DNA from 3 places in the Rahnella sp. P4_A8 genome. Region 1 is predicted to be linked to each of the others. Evidence: predicted binding sites of a transcription regulator. Region 1 holds the regulator's gene; each other region holds the start of a gene.
What was found. The regulator PhoB, encoded in region 1, activates phosphate uptake and scavenging genes when phosphate is short. The targets are predictions, from matches to a motif close to CTGTCATAAAACTGNCNNAT.
Positions count from the first base shown of each region.

Region 1 (4,903 bases):
GTGAAAAAGAAAAAATCAGTCAGGGCGTACTGGCAAGACTCATCAATATGTCCGCCAACAGCATTCAAAAATGGGAGCGGGATGAAACCAAACCCACCGGAGCGGCGCTGATCTTACTGATGCTAATTGAAGAAAAAGGTTTACAGATCATCTGCTAAAAGAAGCCACAGCTTGTTGCTGTGGCTTGATTTTTATCCCTTTACGCCGCTTTGGCTGGCCTGTTCCTGAGGAACAATCAACTTCGGCGCCAGCATAAACATAAACCGGGTACCGACGCCGACTTCACTCATGACTTCAAGTTTCGTGTGGTGATGGCTGAGCGCATGTTTGACGATTGCCAGTCCCAGTCCGCTGCCGCCGGTCTGACGTGAACGGGCTTTATCGACGCGGTAGAAACGTTCGGTCAGGCGCGGCAGGTGCTGCGGCGCAATGCCCGGTCCGTTGTCGCTGATCTGGAACTGTGCGCCATGCGGCGTTTGTTGCCAGCTGACTTCAATCCGTGTCCCCGCTGGCGTGTGGTTAACCGCGTTATACACCAGGTTCGACACCGCGCTGCGCAGTTGATCTTCATTACCAAAGACCTTCAGCTTGTCGTTTACGCGAAACACCACTTCATGCCTGCCGTTGCTTAACGTTTGCACTTCACGTTCGAGCATGCCGAGCATCACCGGAATATCGACTTTCTCGTGCAAATCAATATTCGCTGAGGCTTCGATTTTCGACAGCGTCAGCAGCTGCTTCACCAGCCCGTCCATGCGCCGCGTCTGTTCCTGCATGGTATCCAGCGCTTTAGTGCGGAAAGGCTCTTCCAGCTTGGCGTCTTCCATCATTTCCAGATACCCCTGCAATACCGTCAATGGGGTTCTCAGTTCATGACTGACGTTAGCGAAGAAGTTACGCCGTGCGCCTTCAAGCTGACGCATCTGGGTCACGTCGCGTGCCACCATCAGCAGTTGTCCTTCGGAATAAGGCATGACGCGAAACTCGACATAATGCTCATTATTGAGTTGTAAATTCAGCGCCCGGCTGAAATCGCGGGTCTGGATCCACAGCCGGAATTCCGGATAACGCAGCAGGTTGAAGATATGTTGCCCGTTATCTTCCGGCCAGCGGAAACCGAGCAAATCCTGCGCCAGTCCGTTACACCAGAAAATATTGCCATCTTCAGTGGTCAGCACCACGGCATCCGGCAGCGATTCGGCACCGCTGCGAAAACGTTTGATGAGCTGACCTAATTCCCGACGGCGACGCCGGTTGCGTATCTGCATCTGGTTCAGCCCGTAAAACAGCGGCTCCCAGCTCCAGCGCCCATTCGGTGGCGTAATGCTGCGGTCGAGCCACAGCCAGTGAGAGAGTTTAAGCTGGTTGTAATAATTCCAGCCCAGTGCCGCCATCAGCGACACCAGGAGGAGCCAGCCGAAATGGCCGACGAAGATACCGAGAATTAACGCTGGCAGGCAAAAGAGAAACAATTCACCCGCCAGTCGTTTCCATGACAAACGTTCTAGCACACAGATTCTCCGCTGTGAGGGCTCAATAACGCGTTGAAAAACGGTATCCGGTACCACGAACAGTCTGGATCATTCTGTCATGTCCACTGGTTTCCAGCGCCTTACGTAAACGACGAATATGCACGTCAACCGTGCGATCTTCCACATAAACGTTAGTGCCCCAGACGTTATTGAGCAACTGTTCGCGGCTGTATACACGTTCGGAATGGGTCATAAAGAAGTGTAATAACTTAAATTCGGTCGGCCCCATATCGAGCGCCTGCTCGTTGGCCATTACCCGGTGAGACGACGGATCCAGGCTTAAACCCTGCATGTCGATCACTTCTTCCACCGCCATTGGCGAGATGCGACGCATCACGGCTTTAATGCGGGCAACCAGTTCTTTCGGAGAAAACGGTTTAGTGATGTAATCATCGGCACCCACTTCAAGGCCGCGCACCCGATCTTCTTCTTCACCGCGTGCGGTCAGCATCATCACCGGAATTTCGCGGGTCAGTGCCTCACGTTTAAGATGCTTAATAAACTGAATACCGGAACCGCCAGGTAACATCCAGTCAAGCAGGATCAGTTCAGGGTAAGGTTCAACAAGCTGCCCAATCGCTGAATCAAAATCCTCAGCTTCTACGGCCTGATAGCCATTTTGTTCCAGTACAAAACACACCATTTCACGGATTGGAGCTTCGTCTTCAACCACCAATATACGTCTAGCCATCGTAGGTCCTGCCAATAGGTTAGCGATCTTTTATTTGATTGCGGGCGCCATTATGCGTCAGTTTTGTGACAGATTTATGAATGAAAAGAATGGTTCATTACAGTCAACTATGACAGATAATTTCCGGCCATCTTGCTGAAATTGGTCTGATTTATCGGGGACAGCTTCCCCTGCCGACGTTTATACTTTACCTCATTGTCGTCATCCAGGGTTCATACGGGAGTCTCATGCGCCTGATCCACACCTCAGACTGGCACCTCGGCCAGTACTTTTTCACTAAAAGCCGTGCAGCCGAACATCAGGCATTTTTGCGCTGGCTGACTGGTCAGGTGCAACAACATCAGGTCGACGCCGTGATTGTCGCGGGCGATATTTTCGACACGGGATCCCCACCCAGTTATGCCCGCGAATTGTATAACCGCTTCGTGGTGGAATTACAGCAAACCGGCTGCCAGCTGGTGGTGCTGGCTGGTAACCACGATTCTGTCGCCACGCTCAATGAATCGCGCGAGCTCCTTTCCTGCCTGAATACGCGGGTGATTGCCACCGTCGGTGAAAACCTTTCTGAACAGATTTTAGTGCTCAGTCAGCGTGACGGGAAACCCGGCGCGATACTGTGCGCTATCCCGTTTTTACGCCCGCGTGATCTGCTCGCCAGCCAGGCGGGACAGTCCGGCAGCGACAAGCAACTGGCATTGCAGGAAGCCATCGCCGCGCATTATGACGCGCTCTGGCAGGCTGCGCAGGCCAGACGTGACGAACTGGGCATGCCGCTGCCTATTATTGCGACCGGCCATCTGACGACTGTCGGTGTCAGTACCTCAGATTCCGTGCGCGACATCTATATAGGTACGCTCGATGCGTTTCCGGCGCAGGCCTTTCCGCCGGTCGATTATGTGGCACTGGGTCATATTCACCGTGCACAATGCGTCGCCAAAACCGAACATATCCGTTACAGCGGCTCGCCGATTGCCCTGAGTTTTGACGAACTGAGCAAAGCTAAAAGTGTGTACTTACTTGATTTTGATGGTGCGACGCTCAACGCCATCGACACACTGGAAATCCCGGTTTTCCAGCCGATGCAGATAATCAAAGGCTCGCTGGTGGAGATTGAACAACAACTGGCACAGTTCGAAGGCGGTGATCCGGCCAAACCGGTGTGGCTCGATATTGAAGTCTCCACCCAGGATTATCTCAGCGACATCCAGCGACGCATTCAGGCGCTGACGGAAGATCTGCCGGTAGAAGTCGTGCTGTTACGCCGCAGCAAAGAACAGCGCATCAACAGTATTGAGCAGCAGGAAAAAGAAACCCTCAGCGAACTGAGCGTCAGCGACGTGTTTGAACGACGACTGGCGCTGGAACCGGCCCCTGACGAGCCGCGTCAGGCTCGGATGCGCACGTTGTTTGCGCAGGTGGTTGAACAGGTTACCAACGGTCAGAACGCGGAGGATAGCGCACAATGAAAATTCTCAGCCTGCGTTTAAAAAACCTGAACTCGCTGGAAGGCGAATGGAAAATTGATTTCACCGCCGAGCCGTTTGCCAGCAACGGATTATTCGCCATCACCGGTCCGACCGGTGCGGGGAAAACCACCCTGCTCGATGCCATTTGTCTGGCGCTTTATCATCAGACGCCACGGCTGAACATTACACCAAGCCAGAATGAACTGATGACCCGCCACACCGCAGAATCGCTGGCCGAGGTGGAGTTTGAAGTCAAAGGTGTGGGTTACCGCGCTTTCTGGAGCCAGCGCCGCGCCAAAAATTCCCCTGACGGCAATCTGCAGGCACCGAAAGTCGAGCTGGCGTTACTGGCCGACGGCAAAATTCTGGCGGATAAAGTGCGCGATAAACTCGATGCCATCGCCACACTGACCGGGCTGGATTTCGGTCGTTTCACCAAATCCATGATGCTTTCACAGGGGCAGTTCGCCGCGTTTCTGAATGCCGATGCCAACGACCGCGCCGAATTGCTGGAAGAACTGACCGGCACCGAGATTTACGGTCTGCTTTCTCAACGCGTGTTTGAGCAACATAAAGAAGCGCGCATTGCGCTGGACGGTCTGCATCAGCGTATGGCCGGAATCGAACTGCTCAGCGAAGAACAGCGCCAGACGCTCGAATCACAACGTGCTGAACTGAACGCGCAGGAAATCAGCCTCAGTCAGCAGGCGCAGCAGCGCCAGCAGGATCTGAACTGGCTGCAACAGTGGCAGCAGGTGCAGCAAAAACAGCAGCAGTCTCAGCAACAACTGACCGCCGCAGAGCAGGAAAATCTGGCCGCCGCGCCGCAGTTACAGCAACTGGCGCGCAGCGAACCGGCAGAAAAACTGCGTCCGTTACTCAATGATCGCCAGCGCTGTCAGGATGACGCGCAGCGCCTTCAGCAATTACTGATACAACTGACGCAGCAGCAGGAGCAGCAGATTGCACAGATGACGCCGCTGAGTCTGGCGGTGGAACAGGCGCACACTGCGCGGCAGAAACAGGCGGAAGAACAGCGCCAGATGCAAACGCTGATCGAAGAAAAAATCCTGCCACTGGATAGCGAAATCGCGCAATGGCGCAAATCGCTGGTGGAAACACAACAGGCGGTCAGCGAGTCGCAGAAACAGGCTGGTGAACATAGCGCGACGCTGCAGCAAATCACGGCGGAACGTCAGAAACTGGATGAGGAA
Region 1 covers NZ_JBFUHK010000031.1:16,271-21,173, reverse strand. The annotation lists gene AC1DUO_RS15620 (helix-turn-helix domain-containing protein) at 1-158, shown strand, start outside; gene phoR (phosphate regulon sensor histidine kinase PhoR) at 192-1,511, opposite strand; gene phoB (phosphate response regulator transcription factor PhoB) at 1,534-2,223, opposite strand; gene sbcD (exonuclease subunit SbcD) at 2,451-3,689, shown strand; gene sbcC (exonuclease subunit SbcC) at 3,686-4,903, shown strand, end outside.

Region 2 (4,903 bases), on a different contig from region 1:
CAGGAAGAAAACGCGATCGGGCTGATTGCCATGCAGGATCGTCTGCGGGATGACGCGGCCGAGGCATTGCAGAAACTCAAAGCGCTCGGCGTGTCGGCGGTCATGCTGACCGGCGACAATCCGCGGGCGGCGAAAACCATCGCTGACCGGCTCGGCATTGATTTCCGTGCGGGCTTACTGCCTGCGGATAAAGTCTCAGCGGTCACCGCGCTGAATGCACTGAAACCGGTAGCCATGGTCGGTGACGGCATTAACGATGCGCCCGCCATGAAAGCCGCGACTATCGGTATTGCGATGGGAAGCGGAACGGACGTCGCGCTGGAAACGGCGGATGCGGCACTGACGCATAACCGCCTGAGCGGGCTGGCGCAGATGATCAGCCTTTCGCGTGCTACACGGGCGAATATCCGTCAGAACATCACGATTGCGCTGGGGCTGAAAGCGATTTTCCTGGTCACCACGTTGATGGGATTGACCGGATTGTGGCTGGCGGTGCTGGCGGATTCCGGCGCAACGGCGCTGGTGACCGCCAATGCGTTAAGGCTGTTGCGCAATAAATCGAAATAAACAACACGGGCTGAGCCATCAGCCCTGTTTTTCTGCCAACCCTTTGCACAGCAAATAGCGGTACGGCACGCTTTCGGTATCCGACGCCAGCAGCGTATGTTCCATAAAACGGCAGAAACCGGGAATATCGCGGGTCGTCGCCGGATCATCGGCGATGATCAATAACGTTTCGCCGTCTTGCATGGTGCGTACCGCTTTACGAACCATCATCACTGGCTCCGGGCAACGCAGACCCAACGCATCAAGCTGATGGTCAGGATTGATAAAGGGGTCGGTCATTTCGTGTCTCAACATCTACATACGTGAATGGGCGGTTGTTTGGCAAAGGCGGATAGTTTAACCCGCTGGTTTTCTGGCGCAACAAACACGGCTCATTGCGCTAAAATTAACCGGTAGACCTGTTGCGCAAACGGTGCGCAAACAGGTACTATGCGCGCCGCACGCCATTACGGGTGCGAAAGTAAAAATTTTCTTGGGTTCCCTCACCCCAATTTATTCATAAAAAAAGGTCACATATATGTACTCTTTTACTGCTCAGCAGCGGTTTTCCGCGCTGATATGGCTTTCGCTATTCCACATCGCCATCATCACCTCCAGTAACTATCTGGTTCAGTTACCCGTTTCCATTTTTGGTTTCCATACCACCTGGGGCGCGTTCACTTTCCCGTTTATTTTTCTGGCTACCGATCTGACCGTCCGTATATTTGGCGCGCCGCTGGCACGACGGATTATACTTTCCGTGATGGTGCCTGCACTGGCCATTTCCTATGTCATCTCGGCGTTATTCTTTGAAGCGCAATGGCAAGGCGTGGAAGCGCTCAGCAGCCTGAATATCATGGTCGCGCGTATCGCCACCGCCAGTTTTATGGCGTATGTGCTGGGGCAAATTCTTGACGTTCATGTGTTTAACCGCCTGCGCCAGAACCGCCGCTGGTGGATAGCACCGGTCGCCTCGATGTTCCTCGGCAATATCAGCGATACCCTGTCCTTCTTCTTTATCGCTTTCTACAAAAGCAGCGATGCCTTTATGGCACAGCACTGGGTAGAAATCGCGATGGTGGATTACACCTTCAAGGTGCTGATCTGCCTGGTGTTCTTCCTGCCGATGTACGGCATGCTGCTGAATATGCTGCTTAAGCGTTTATCAGCACAAGGAAACAACCCGCATTCCGCTATCAGTGCGCACTAAACCGGGTCGCCGGGAAGACACAAATCGCGCCATAATCTGACTTGCATTTGTGGCCTGAATAGGTTGCCATAAAGGCTGTTAAGTCAACATGTAAGCCTGGTGAACAGGCCACTTAAGGAAGCCCGATGCGTAATATCGCGAAAATGATGGGAATGGCAGTACTGATCGCCGGTCTGGCTGCGTGTGACGGTAAGTCGACCGATGCACCTGCCGCAGATAAAGGCGCACCAGCGGCCGCAGCCACGGCAGCCACCACGCCGGTCAGCCTGCTGGACGGCAAAGTCACCTTCTCCCTGCCGCAGGGAATGAGCGACCAGAGCGGTAAACTGGGCACACAGGCAAATAATATGCACGTGTATGCAGACAGCACCGGGCAGAAAGCGGTGATTGTCATTTTGGGTGATAACACCCCGGAATCACTGGACGTTCTGGCGGGTCGTTTACAGGATCAGCAAAAAGCGCGCGATACCAATCTGCAAGTCGTCACCAATAAATCTATTCAGGTCAACGGCCAGACATTGCAGCAGTACGACAGCGTGATCACTTCTGCTGGTCAGAAAGCCTATTCGTCTATCGTTTTGGGCAAGGTCGACAGCCATCTGCTGACCCTGCAAATTACTCTGCCTGCTGATAATCAGCAGCAGGCGCAGACCGATGCGGAAGCCATTATCAGCACACTGAAAATTCAATAATTTCAGACCGTGTGAAAATATCAGGCGGAGCTTAGTCTCCGCTTTTTTTGTTTCTTATTGTCACCCTCGCTCACAAAATCGCCTCCCTCTGTAATAAAAATGTAACATTTCCGTCATAAATCACAGTTCGTTTGTGCGCGAATGGCTAAAATGATGTTCGTTTTGGAACACATTGGCTCCGCCATTTCGTCCGTGGCTCATGATGAGTCCGCCCTGATTTATGCCATCGGAGGCATTTATGCTCAGTATCTTTAAACCCGCGCCCCACAAAGCTCCTGTTGATGAGGCTCACGTCGATCCGCTGTACCGCCGTCTCCGCTGGCAAATCTTCATGGGGATTTTCTTCGGTTATGCGGCCTACTATCTGGTGCGCAAAAACTTTGCGCTGGCCATGCCTTATCTGATTGATCAGGGCTTCTCCCGTGGAGACTTAGGGTTCGCACTGTCCGGGATTTCCATTGCTTATGGCATCTCAAAATTCATCATGGGTTCGGTGTCTGACCGTTCGAATCCGCGCGTATTTCTGCCCGCTGGTTTGATTCTGGCGGCGGCCGTGATGTTGTTTATGGGCTTCGTGCCGTGGGCAACCTCAAGCATTGCCATCATGTTTGTGTTGCTGTTCCTGTGCGGCTGGTTCCAGGGCATGGGCTGGCCGCCGTGCGGACGTACGATGGTGCACTGGTGGTCGCAGAAAGAACGCGGCGGCGTGGTGTCGGTGTGGAACTGTGCGCATAACGTCGGCGGCGGTATTCCTCCGCTGCTGTTCCTGCTCGGTATGGCGTGGTTTAACGACTGGCATGCAGCGCTGTATATGCCTGCCTTCGGCGCAATTCTGCTGGCGGTGTTTGCCTTCATGACCATGCGCGATACACCGCAATCCTGTGGTCTGCCGCCCATTGAAGAATACAAAAACGATTATCCGCCGGACTATGTGAAAGAGTCCGCCGAGCAGGAACTGACGGCGAAACAGATTTTCATGCAGTACATTTTGCCGAACAAATTGCTGTGGTATATCGCACTGGCTAACGTCTTTGTCTATCTGCTGCGTTACGGCATTCTCGACTGGTCACCAACGTATCTGAAAGAAGTGAAGCATTTCGCGCTGGATAAATCCTCGTGGGCGTATTTCCTTTATGAATACGCTGGCATTCCCGGCACGCTGCTGTGTGGCTGGATGTCGGACAAAGTTTTCAAAGGCAATCGTGGTGCCACCGGCGTGTTCTTCATGGTGCTGGTGACTATCGCTACCGTCGTTTACTGGCTGAATCCGGTCGGCAATCCGGGTATTGATATGGCCTGTATGATCACCATCGGTTTCCTGATTTACGGGCCGGTGATGCTGATTGGGTTACATGCGCTGGAACTGGCACCGAAGAAAGCAGCCGGTACCGCCGCAGGCTTTACCGGACTGTTTGGTTATCTGGGCGGCTCGGTCGCGGCCAGCGCCATTGTCGGTTATACCGTGGATTATTTTGGCTGGGACGGTGGCTTTATCGTGATGATCGCCGGTTGTGTGCTGGCTGTTCTGTTGCTGTTACTGACCATGCTGAGTGAAAACAAACACAAAGCGCAGCTGGCTAAAAACATCTGACTTTGATTTATCTTCGTCGTAAAGGCACCGGAAGGTGCCTTTTTTGTTTTTACGCGGCGTCGGGAAGGATGCGCCTGCCTGCTTCATCAAACAGTAAAACACTGGCAGCATTAAACCCGAACCTGAGCGGTGTGTTTTTAGCAAAGGAGAGCTGTTTCGACGATTTCATTTTCAGGATGTGCTCACCAACGCACGCATATACCAGCGTGGAATCACCCTGCAATTCAGTGAAATCAACCAAAACTTCAAATGCATGATCCGTCACTTCATTCAGGCGCAACAGCTCAGGGCGGATGGCCAGCGACACCATTTGTCCATCCTGCGCCGCCGGGAATTTATCCTCCAGCGGGTACATCGGCTGGCCGTCAATACTCAGCTGGCGGCCGACGACTTGTGCCGGGATCACATTGATTTTCGGCGTACCGATAAAACCGGCGACGAACAGGCTGGCCGGGCAATTATACAGCTCAACCGGCGTGCCAATTTGCTCAATGTGACCTTTGTTAAGCACCACGATCCGGTCCGCCAGTGTCATGGCCTCGACCTGATCGTGGGTCACGTAAATCATGGTGTTTTTCAGACGGGCATGGAGCTGACTGATTTCCTGACGCATCTGCACACGCAGCGCGGCATCAAGGTTCGACAGCGGTTCATCAAACAAAAAAACTTTCGGCTGCTGAACAATGGAACGCCCGATAGCGACGCGCTGACGCTGTCCGCCGGAAAGATTTTGCGGTAACCGGTCGAGCATGTCGTCCAGCCGCAGGATCAGGGCCGCTTCGCTTATGCGTCGGGCAATTTCTTCCGGCGGCGTGCGGATATTTTTCAGACCAAATGCCAGATTCTGTCTGACGGTCATGTGCG
Region 2 covers NZ_JBFUHK010000044.1:8,470-13,372, forward strand. The annotation lists gene AC1DUO_RS18160 (zinc/cadmium/mercury/lead-transporting ATPase) at 1-567, shown strand, start outside; gene tusA (sulfurtransferase TusA) at 586-846, opposite strand; gene AC1DUO_RS18170 (7-cyano-7-deazaguanine/7-aminomethyl-7-deazaguanine transporter) at 1,085-1,756, shown strand; gene AC1DUO_RS18175 (DcrB family lipoprotein) at 1,882-2,448, shown strand; gene glpT (glycerol-3-phosphate transporter) at 2,687-4,039, shown strand; gene AC1DUO_RS18185 (ABC transporter ATP-binding protein) at 4,089-4,903, opposite strand, start outside.
Region 2: a site for PhoB is predicted at 2,537-2,556, ahead of glpT (glycerol-3-phosphate transporter). Genes of this name have one in related genera too.

Region 3 (4,903 bases), on a different contig from region 1:
GGTCTGGGCCACGCACCGCAGATGGAAGAACCGGAAAGATTCAATGCGACGCTGCTGAAAACGCTGGCGCGCTGATGTTCCTGTCCCCCTGAAACGGTATTCATGAAAAAACCGCAGTCATGACTGAACTGCGGTTTTTTTATGTCTGCGGGTTAACGATTAACGCAGATTGTCCGGGAAGTTAGCCGGTAACTCGCTGGCAGCGCAGTCGATCACGGTGTCATTGTCGGCGCCGCAGTCACGGACGAAGGTAATGGTGGCGAATTCGTCGATGACTTCAGTCGGATAAGCGGGTCCGGCATCGCGGTAAGCATTCATCAAAGGAATATGTTCGTTCTGGAAGCACACGGTTTTTTCCGGGTTGTTCATGATCCAGCGTGGGAAGAAAATGGTGCCGTGGAACACGTTGTCGCCCAGATTCACAATCAGGCTGACATCTGTACCGGTCGGTTCTGTCCAGGAAATTTTGTACACATCAGAAGCCACACGCACGATATAGGCTTTCTGGTCTTTCACCCAGCGGTTACCGACCAGCCCGCTATGGATGCGGTAATCCAGCGTTTCGGCATTTTTCACATAGATTTCATAATTCCAGCCGTTGTCGTAAGTGTAAACAACGTGTTTGCCGATGAAATTGCTCAGGTCATGTTTATCAAAGTTGCTCATGGTAATTCTCCTTAATGCAGTAACAGGTGAAATGTTTTGTTTCGATGAGGAGAATATTACGCGCTAAAAAATTGATAAAAAAACGCTGATTTCAGATGGAAATAATCTAAAATTTAGATGTGTTTTTATCTGAAGGAAGGAACAGTATGGCACTTCCACGCACCACACTTGAGCAGTGGGTGGTATTACAAACGGTGATTGAACAAGGAAGTTACGCGCAGGCCGCAGAGGTACTGAACCGCAGTCAGTCTTCCGTCAGTTATGCCCTGAGTGGGTTACAGGAACGTCTCGGTCTGCCGTTGCTGGAGATTCATGGCCGTAAAGCGACGCTGACGGAACAGGGGCGGGCGTTGCTGATGCAGGCCACGCCGCTGATTTCCGCCTTTTTGCAACTTGAGCACCGTGCCGCCGGGCTGAAAGACGGGACGCGCACCGAACTGAGCCTGGTTGTCGACAGTGTCTTTCCCAAATACCGTCTGTTTCGCGCACTCAAAAATTTTCAGCAGCAGTTTCCCGATACCCGTGTTCATCTGACAGAAATTCTGCGCGGCGAAAGCCTTAAGCAATTAAATGAACGATCAGCGGATTTATACATCACCACACTGGCACCGGAAAATGCGATACAGGGGCGCTTCCTGCTCGACGTGGATTTTGTGCCGGTGGCCAAAAGCGATCATCCGCTGATGAGCCTCACCGTTCCGCTGACTGCGCAGGATCTGGCGCGTTTTCCGCTGATTAGCGTGGCCGACCGGCACGCGCCGCGTGCAGAAAATGTGTCATCCGGCCCTGTTGCCAGCTGGACATTCACCACCGTCGGGGCCGCGATGGAAGCCATTGCGGTGGGCGTGGGGTACGGCTGGCTGCCGCTGGAAAGTGTGGAAAAAGCGCTGGAGAGCGGTTTGCTCCGCCGACTGGAATTATCAGCCAGAACGGTGCGGCAAACGGCTTTGTATATGGTGATGGATAATGAATCTGAGCGGTTTGATAAAACGGTCAGCACGCTGGCAAAAAGCATTCTGACGGAGTGCGGTTTGCTGCCATAACGTTCTGGCAGCAAACCGTTTCAACAGGGGCGTGATTACCTTTGTGATGTACGACAGGCTGCCAGAATATCCAGTTGCGGATCACGTTCCGAGGTTTGCACGTCCATCGCGCTCAGCACGGTGTGGAACAGGTTATCCTGTGAAACGTCTTTGTTCACGGCATACGATTTCAGGCATTGCAGATCAATTCCCTGCGCTTTCACATAACCGCTGGATAACCAGAACAGCATCGGCACGTGTGTCTGTTGCGCCGGTGCCACGCTGTAAGGCGTGCCGTGCAAATACAGGCCATTTTCACCCAGCGATTCGCCATGGTCAGAAAGATAAATCACGGCCACGTTGTACGTATCCTGATACTGCTTCGCCTTCTCAATCACCTGCGACACCGTGTAATCCGTGTAAAGCAGGGTATTATCGTAGGTATTCACCAGTTGTTCCTGAGAACAGTTTTCAATATCGCTGCGCGGGCAGTCAGGCATAAACTTACGGAATTCCTGCGGATAGCGTTTGTAGTAGGTCGGGCCGTGGCTGCCGATCAGATGTAAGCCAATCAGCGTATTTTTGCCGTCAGGTTTGATGTCGTCATCGATATTCTGCATCAGCGCCATGTCGTAGCAGGTATCGCCATCACAGTATTTACCGTCTTTTTTTGTATCGATGGTGATATTCGGCACACGGTCGCATACGCCTTTACAGCCTTCATCATTGTCTTTCCAGAACACCGAAACACCGGCTTTATGCAGGATATCCAGCAAGCCTTCACTGTTACGGGCGCGGTTGGCGTCGTAGCGGGTGCGCTTCATATTCGAGAACATGCACGGCACAGAAATCGCCGTTGCCGTGCCGCATGACGTCATTTTATTAAAGAACACCACGTCAGGAATAGCCTGTGTGTACTGATTAGTCGGTTTGGCGTAACCCTCAGATGACTGATTTTGCGCCCGCGCGGTTTCCCCAATCACCAGGAACACCAGATTTGGTTTCTGCCCCGGTTGCTGCACCAGTTTTGCATCGTTGCCAATAGTCTGGAACGGCATTTTCGGCGTGAAGTAACGGTGATTGATGTACTGGAACGCGCTGTAGAGGTAGTTTGTCGGCACAATTTCCAGATTCAGGGTGCGGTTGTTACGGCCCACAGAGGCGTAATCTTTGTAAAAAATCCCGGCAATGGAGGCAACCACCAGCAATGAAATCACCATCGACACCAGACGGACACCGAGACGGCGTAACGGCGTTTTTTCATAGCTGACCGGTGTCAGGAAAAGCAAAATAGCGGGCAAAACGCCGGTGAAGACAAACCACAGTATCACTTTCAGATTCAGGTAAGACGACGCTTCAGCCGATTGCGTCTCGAGAATATTTTCGATCATGCCGCGATCAAATACGACCTGGAAGGTCATCATCGCAAAACTGGCGAGGGCACTGACCGGCAGCACGATAATAAAGAACGGCTTAAGCAATGGACGAAAGCTGAAAGGGGTGAACACAAAGTTCAGTGCGGCAAACAGCGCAACCGGAATGCTCAGGGCAAAAGCCAGGTTGTACGCGGGCAGTGCATGTAAGATGTGATAAAAATGCAGCAAAATCGGCAGATTAACGATAAAGGTAAAATACAGGGTCAGCAGTAAAGTCAGCGTAAAGTAGCTAATCTTCGGAAATATAGAGCGCAATGAAAACTCCCAACAGGGTGGTGGTAGCAGCGTTGATGTGAAGGAAACATAACGTATAGAAATGAATATCCAATAGAATATTCATCCAAGCTTAAGAAAGCCTTAATCTACCTGTCATAAAATTTTCATTATGCAGCGTTTCCGAAAAGGTTCAGAAAATAAAAAAAATATAAGAGACCGCCTTTTCGATCCTGAAGCCTTATGCTGTGCCGTGTAGCGATGCGGATGTTCAACGAAACACTCCCCTTGTTTAAACCTCTCTGAGTGCGTTTCCCTCCGCTCATTTTGATCTTTCCCTGATTATGCCTGTCCGGTTTAATTCACTACTGACTGCCTGCTGGCTGTCAGAAGGATGTTCGTGTTGATTTCATCTTCGGCCACAATTGCGGCCAGCAGTATCATAGAGCCAGGTGTCATTATCGGTCCGCGAGTGGTTATCGGGCCTTTCTGCTTTATTTCCGCCGGCGTGCAAATCGGCGAAGGAACACACATTTCTTCTCATGTCGTTATCAACGGCAATACCAAAATTGGCACGGATAACCAGATTGGCATGGGCTCATCCATTGGCGAGATCAGCCAGGATTTGAAATACGCCGGAGAACCCACCGGGCTGGAAATCGGCAATGGAAACCGCATTGGCCGCCACGTGACACTGCATCGCGGCACCGTGCAGGGCGGTGGTATGACCCGGATCGGGCACCTGAATGTGTTTGAAGGGGGCGTGCATGTCGGCCATGACTGTCAGATAGGAAATGCCACGTTTATCGGCGAACACAGTGCTCTGGCGGGGCATGTTTCATTAGGCAGTGATGCCCGGATTGATGCCCTGAGCGCGGTGCATCAGTTTTGTATTATTGGCACGGGCGTCCATCTCCTTGCTAATACCTGTGTGGTGCAGGACGTGCCGCCTTTTGTGATCGCGGGGGGAAATCGCGCGGTGCCGAAAGGGATAAACGAGCAGGCAACGGAATTTTGCCGGGCCGGAAAAGCGCAGCAAAATGTCATCCGCTATCTGTACGATTTGCTTTATCACCAGCCGGAATCGGTGGAACGGGTGAAGGGGGAAATTGAGCAGCTCAGCGCGGAATATCCGTTACTGTGCCACTTCAATGCATTTTTCCTCGATTCAGCGCGCGGGATTATTCGCTAACGATTTCACGGTAACCCTGCGGCTGAACAGAGGAAGAGGACTGTCAGGCTTCGAGTGCCAACAGGGCAAAGGTCGCCAGCCAGTGTTCGCCCATGTAGGTGCTGTCGAGATGGTTCAGCGCGCTGTGCAGATGGGCTTCTGCCGTCTGGCGCAGCAAGGCCGCACGCGGATCGCCCGCTGGCAGCGCAGAGGCCAGCGAACGCTGACACCAGGCGCGGCTGAGATTCAGTCCGTCCAGATGGCCAATTTTACCGTCACTGCGGTCAGTGACCGTGGCGGGGGTGAAAAGCGTGGCAGGCTGACTGTGAGCCAGATCCGGCAGGAAACGGCCAAACCAGGTCACAAATGCTTCGCCCGGCAGAACGCGCCGCATC
Region 3 covers NZ_JBFUHK010000024.1:48,028-52,930, reverse strand. The annotation lists gene AC1DUO_RS13920 (alpha/beta fold hydrolase) at 1-75, shown strand, start outside; gene AC1DUO_RS13915 (phenolic acid decarboxylase) at 160-666, opposite strand; gene AC1DUO_RS13910 (LysR family transcriptional regulator) at 813-1,709, shown strand; gene AC1DUO_RS13905 (phosphoethanolamine transferase) at 1,745-3,379, opposite strand; gene lpxA (acyl-ACP--UDP-N-acetylglucosamine O-acyltransferase) at 3,741-4,529, shown strand; gene AC1DUO_RS13895 (DUF2891 domain-containing protein) at 4,573-4,903, opposite strand, start outside.
Region 3: a site for PhoB is predicted at 3,491-3,510, ahead of AC1DUO_RS13905 (phosphoethanolamine transferase). Genes of this name have one in related genera too.